DNA from 2 places in the Staphylococcus sp. AC872 genome. Region 1 is predicted to be linked to the other one. Evidence: predicted binding sites of a transcription regulator. Region 1 holds the regulator's gene; the other holds the start of a gene.
What was found. Region 1 encodes LexA, which represses DNA repair genes until DNA is damaged. Its sites were predicted from a motif close to CGAACATATGTTCG; they were not measured.
Positions count from the first base shown of each region.

Region 2: uvrB (excinuclease ABC subunit UvrB) is a predicted target of LexA. The motif match lies at 2,170-2,183, and genes of this name have one in related genera.

Region 1 covers NZ_CEEDKW010000002.1:186,343-189,780, forward strand. Annotated here, with positions in the region: gene tkt (transketolase) at 1-496, opposite strand, end outside; gene ACZ267_RS03780 (DUF896 domain-containing protein) at 630-866, opposite strand; gene sosA (DNA damage-induced cell division inhibitor SosA) at 1,052-1,285, opposite strand; gene lexA (transcriptional repressor LexA) at 1,428-2,051, shown strand; gene ACZ267_RS03795 (CAP domain-containing protein) at 2,244-3,269, opposite strand; gene guaC (GMP reductase) at 3,283-3,438, opposite strand, start outside.
Region 2 covers NZ_CEEDKW010000004.1:179,755-183,192, reverse strand. Annotated here, with positions in the region: gene uvrB (excinuclease ABC subunit UvrB) at 1-1,955, opposite strand, end outside; gene ACZ267_RS08085 (CsbA family protein) at 2,287-2,514, opposite strand; gene ACZ267_RS08080 (YfbR-like 5'-deoxynucleotidase) at 2,520-3,161, opposite strand; gene ACZ267_RS08075 (COG3942 and LysM peptidoglycan-binding domain-containing protein) at 3,342-3,438, opposite strand, start outside.

The DNA.
Region 1 (3,438 bases):
CATGTGAAATACCTTCCATTAAGTCGCCATCTGACGCAAGTACATACGTATAATGATCAACTACATTGTAATTTTCTTTATTAAATTTACCTGCTAAATAACTTTCTGCTAATGCCATACCTACAGACATTGCAAAACCTTGACCTAGTGGACCCGTTGTTACTTCTACACCATCAGTATGTCTGAATTCTGGATGACCTGGTGTTTTAGAATCCCATTGTCTAAATTGTTTTAGTTCATCCATTTCTAAGCTACCAGATACATGTAATAAGCTATATAATAACGCCGAACCATGTCCAGCAGATAATACAAATCTATCTCTGTTAAAATAATCTTTAGATTGGGGATTAAAATTTAGGTGTCTTGTCCATAGTGTGTATGCCATTGGTGCTGCACCCATTGGTAAACCAGGGTGACCTGAATTGGCTTTTTCTATTGTATCGATACTTAAAGCACGAATCGTATCGATTGCTAATTGATCTTCTTTATTAAACATTATATTTTCTTCCCTTCTTCAAATAATACCTCAAATTAATTATAACTTATTTTAATATAAATTCATAAAGAAAAATCTGAAAAATCCCTCAGTTTTTCTATTAAAATAAATCTAAAATGATAAAATTTCACGCTTATTTTTCTTTCTTATTCTGTTGAATTTTCTTTAATTTTTCAGGAGTAACATCAGTACCCTCTGGATCTATCACTTTAGTGTTTTCTAATTGCTTTTTGAACCCTTCTATAAATGAATCAAGATATTGTTTTCTCAACTTAGATTGCTCTTTGGCTTCTTCGTTGGTTAAACCTTGTTCTTTCTTCTTTTTAGCTAATTCATTAATTCTATCAATATTTAAATCATTTTTAGACATTCAAATTCCTACTTTCATATCAATTATTGTTCAATTATATCCATAGTTAATTTCTAACCTTATATCATATATTTTTATATTCTTATAATAATATAGCGTTTATAAACCTTCCATAGAATATAACAAAAAAATGAGCATAACCAAATCGTTACGCTCACTTTTACTTTTTTATTCTATTTTAGTGTTTAGTGGGCTAATGCGAACATAGACCCAGATTTATGTTCGCTGTTCCCGTTATTATTAGGTGTTTGATGTTCATTTTGGTTAGCATTCTGATGAATTTCATGATCTGTCATTTCGTACGTTTGTTCTGAATGTGCGCTTTGATTAACACTTAAGAAGAATACTAAAAAGATAAGGCAAGATACTAAAAATACTGCTATATATGTTAAAAATGTCTTTGTTTGTTTTGTTAACATGAATCTCACTCCTAGAACGTTTGTTTGTATTTATAATTTAACAGAACAGATGTTCCATGTCAACACTTTAACGAACAAACGTTTGTTATTTACTATTAGAGATGCTATAATAAACTTAAATAAAACTAGGGAGTGCCTATATATGAGAGAATTAACGAAAAGACAAAGTGAAATATATGATTACATTAAGCAGATTGTTCAATCAAAAGGGTATCCACCAAGTGTTCGAGAAATTGGTGAAGCAGTAGGATTGGCTTCAAGTTCAACTGTTCATGGTCACTTATCAAGATTAGAAGAAAAAGGCTATATTAAACGTGACCCTACTAAACCTAGAGCAATTGAAATTGTTAGCGAACAATTAAATGATAATATTAGTATGGAAGAAACAATTCATGTTCCTGTAATCGGTAAAGTAACTGCAGGTATTCCAATTACTGCTGTTGAAAATATTGAAGAATATTTTCCATTGCCTGAACATTTAACTTCCACACATAATAGCGATATTTTTATTTTAAATGTTGTTGGAGACAGTATGATTGAAGCGGGTATTCTTGATGGCGATAAAGTTATCGTTCGTAGTCAAACAATCGCAGAAAATGGCGATATTATTGTTGCGATGACAGAAGACGATGAAGCGACAGTTAAAAGATTTTATAAAGAAAAGAACCGTTATAGATTGCAACCCGAAAATAGTACGATGGATCCAATTTATTTAGAAAATGTTATTGTAGTTGGAAAAGTAATCGGTTTATATAGAGAAATGTAATCATATTTTATCCTCATAACCCCCTATATATATAAAAAGGATTAGGCATCATGCCTAATCCTTTTTATTTTGATTCTTGTTCAAAACTTCTTTTACTTTTTCTAAGATATCAGGTTGTTGTTTTGATTTAGTTGACATTCTATCTACTTCCTTACAACTAATTAGTACCCCAACATATATTGTTTTAAACGATTAACCAGTATAATTTTCGGTCCAATATGGTTGTCGTTGATCATTAAAATCAACGCCGACGCCTAAAGTTGAGAAGCTATCATTTAGTATATTTTTTCTGTGCCCTAATGAATTCATTAGTCCTTCGTGAGCGTATATACTATTTTGTTGTCCATAGGCTAGATTCTCACCTGCGGCATTAAAGTCATGGTGATCTGCTTTCAATCGATCAAATGGTGATTTCCTCTTTAAATCTGTATGATCAAAATAATTATTTTCCACCATATCTTTGCTATGCTTTCTAGCAGTATTAGAAATGGATTTAGAATAACTTAACGTTGATAATTGTCTTTGTTTTCTCTCTGCATTAACAATATCAAAATCTTGTAATTCAAAGCTTTTTTCCAAGGATTTAGAAGGTGCACCATATTGCTCTTGAAGTCTATTTTCCATTTCATCACTTACTTGATATAACGCTGTGACACCATTCTGTTCATGTTTATCATAGAAGACAGTAGTATATATATGCTTTTTGTGAAAGACGTCATATTCATCGTTTTGTATTTCAAACCGCTTATTCCCTTTTTTCATTTCATCAATAGGTTTACCTAAACGATCTCTCACCTTATTTTTAGGGGTCGCATATTTTATTTTAGATTGCGAAGAGATTAAGTTTTGATTAGTGTACATACCGTTTACTCTATCTTTAATATAACTAATCATAACGAATTGGTTATAATCATCATCGTAATACGTATACCAATGTGTGCCATATTCATTAGAAGTGATGCGTCGTGCTTTACCTAATTTATCTTCCACTTCTTTTTTTGACATATTCATTTGAATATTATTTATGGCAAATTCTTGTTTATTCGGAACATCCAAACTTATATCTTCTTCATTAGAATCTCCAAATGCCCAATGATCTATCTGTTGTCTAACTTCTAATTGAACTTTTTCTAGTGGTTTCCATTCATTCAATGGCAGAAAAATGACTAAACATAAACATGCGACAAAAAATACGAGAAACTTTTTAATTGTAGTCACCTACCATAAGATACTAGTCTCTATCTCCGTTAAAAATTGAATTTCTAACAATGACATAATCTACAGTGCGTAGTGATTTTAAATCTTTTCCACCCGCATAAGAAATAGAGCTTTGTAAATCTTGTTGCATTTCTCTTAAAGTATCTTTCAATGACCCTTTATGTTCTAC
Region 2 (3,438 bases), on a different contig from region 1:
TCTCTTAACTCTGTTGCTTTCTCAAAGTCTAAATCTTTAGCTGCTTTTTTCATTTCTTTTTCTATGTTTTCTATCGTTTTTTGACGTTCTTTCTTCGTCATTTTCTTAGGAACTTCTATTTGTTTATTTTCATTTGTATCATCACTTTCGACGGTTGCGCTGATGACATCATGAATTTTCTTATTAATTGTTTGAGGTGTAATACCGTGTTTTTCATTATGAGCCATTTGTATATCACGACGTCTCTGCGTTTCATCAATGGCATATCTCATTGAATCTGTAATCTTATCAGCGTACATAATAACTTCACCACGATCATTTCGTGCTGCACGTCCAATTGTTTGAATTAAAGAACGATTGGAACGTAAAAATCCTTCTTTATCTGCATCTAAGATAACAACCAATGAAACTTCGGGAATATCTATCCCCTCTCTTAACAAGTTAATTCCAACAATTGCATCATAGGTACCCATACGTAAGTCTCTTATGATTTCTATTCTCTCGAGAGTTTTGATTTCCGAATGAAGATAATTAACTTTAATTCCTGCTTCTTTCATATATGTTGTTAAATCTTCACTCATTTTTTTAGTTAAAGTAGTAACCAGTACTCTTTCATTTTTATCAATTCTATCTTGAATTTCACTCAACAAGTCATCAATTTGATTTTCTGTTGGACGTACATCAATTTTTGGATCTAACAATCCAGTAGGTCGAATAATCTGCTCTACCATTTCATCGGTATGTTCTATTTCATAAGGTCCTGGTGTGGCAGATACATAGACTAATTGATTTGTTTTTTCTTCAAACTCTTCAAATTTTAAAGGTCTGTTGTCTAAAGCACTTGGCAATCTGAATCCATGATCAACTAAAACTTGCTTACGTGCTCTATCACCGTTATACATCCCCCTTACTTGAGGTAGTGTCACGTGTGATTCATCAATCATGATTAACCAATCATCGCCAAAGTAATCAAGCAATGTATATGGGGTAGAACCTAGTGGTCTTAACGTTAAATGTACAGAGTAGTTTTCAATACCTGAGCAGAACCCCATCTCACGCATCATTTCTAAGTCATAATTAGTTCTTTGTTCTAATCTCTGTGCTTCTAAAAGTTTATTTTCATCTCTTAACTCTTTTAAACGTTCTTCTAATTCTTTTTCAATTCTCTCGATTGCAACTTTCATCTTTTCTTCACGCGTAACGAAGTGGGATGCTGGGAAAATTGCAAAATGTTCACGTTCTCTTATAACTTCGCCTGTTAAATAATTCACTTCTCTAATACGATCGACTTCATCACCGAAAAATTCTACTCGAATACACATTTCTTCTCTTGAAGCAGGGAATATTTCAACCACATCGCCTCGTACTCTAAATGTACCACGTTGGAAGTCTATATCATTTCTAGTATATTGCACATCAACTAGTTTTCTTAGTAATTCGCTACGTTCCATTTCCATGCCCACACGCACACTGACAACCAAATCTTTATATTCTTCTGGATTACCCAAACCATAAATACAACTCACACTTGCTATGATAATAACATCATCTCTCTCAAACAATGCGCTCGTTGCTGAGTGTCTTAATTGGTCAATTTCATCATTAATAGACGCATCTTTTTCAATAAATGTATCTGTCGATGGTACGTAAGCTTCTGGCTGATAGTAATCGTAGTAACTCACGAAATATTCCACTCTATTTTCCGGGAAAAATTCTTTAAATTCACTATATAATTGTCCAGCCAATGTTTTGTTATGTGCAATAATCAAGGTTGGTTTACCTACTTGTTGTATTACATTACTCATCGTAAATGTTTTACCTGTTCCGGTTGCACCAAGTAGTGTTTGGTGTCTCTTACCTTCTTTAACACCTTTAACAATTTTCTTTATTGCTTCAGGTTGATCACCTTGAGGATCGAACTCTGAATTTAATTTGAATGGATAATGTTCAACCATTACTACATACGCCTCCTGTATTGTTTACAACTCAACTTCTATCACTCGAGATTAGTGAACTCATTTTTTTCTAAAGAATATCGTCACTAAATACGTTATTTACTTATTACTTTCCCTAGTTTACCTCTTGTCATACATCATTTTGATGATATCGTTAACGTAAATATTAGCACTGAATTTATTTTCTATTTTAACAAATCTCGAACATAAAATACAAACATTTGTTCGCTAACATTTTTATATTATAAGATAAATAAAAACAAACATAGCTTAGCAAACTATGCTTGTTTTATACACTTTATTTTCAATCCGTTTGTTTATTAATTGAGTTTTATTCTTCTCTCTTATGGAATTCTAGTTGATCTATGATTAAATAACCCGCTAATAATGATACAACATCAATAAATATAATCCATTCACTATGGAAAAAGCCTTTATATATTGAGGTCGCAATTAATATTAAAGTAACAGAGGTACCAATCCATTTGTTTTTAGTTACGACACTAAAAAGTACTATTAAAATACAAGGAAAAAATGCAGCACATGCATACCAAATCATTTATTTCACCTGTTTCTTTTATTAAGTATTGTCATCGTAGTTTCTCGTAATTCTGTTCTAGGAATGAAGTTTTCAGTTAGCATTTCAGGAATTACATTATCAATAAAATCTTGAACAGAAGCTAAATGATCGAATTGCATAATTGTTTCTAAACTCATTTCATATATTTCAAAAAACAAAGGTTCTGGGTTACGTTTTTGGATTTCACCAAATGTTTCATATAGTAAATCAATTTTATCCGCAACAGCAAGTACTTGTCCTTCTAATGAATCATCTTTACCTTCTTGTAGCCTTTGTCTATATATGTCACGGTATTGCTCAGGGATTTCTTCTTTAATAAAATTTTCTACCATTTCTTCTTCAACTTGTGAAAAAAGCATTTTCAATTCTCTACTTGCATACTTTACTGGCGTTTTAATATCACCTGTAAATACCTCTGCAAAATCGTGGTTTAGTGCTTTTTCATATAAGCTCTTCCAATCTATAACATTTCCATTATATTCTTCAACAGTGCCAAGATACTGAGCAATTTTTGTTACCTTAAACGAGTGTGCAGCCACATTATGCTCAAAATATTTAAATTTACCAGGCAACCTAATAAGCTTTTCCATGTCAGAGAGTCTTTTGTAATATTGATGTATGCCCATTCCGTGATGCCTCCTTCTTATTTAATCATAGATGATACTTAGTTTCATTATACCAATCAAAATCATGATTAAAAGTAATATCTTAATGGCGATTTCAACTTAGTTGATTAATATTAAATAAGCAGCAACGTAATAATATAAATTACGTTACTGCTATATAACTTTAGTGTGTATTCAAATTTAATGAATGTAGTTATAGCTACCTGGATTTGTAATTGTTCTGTAAGATTTTACATTAAATCCACCGTTCCAGTTCATTTCAGAAACTGTAACTGTA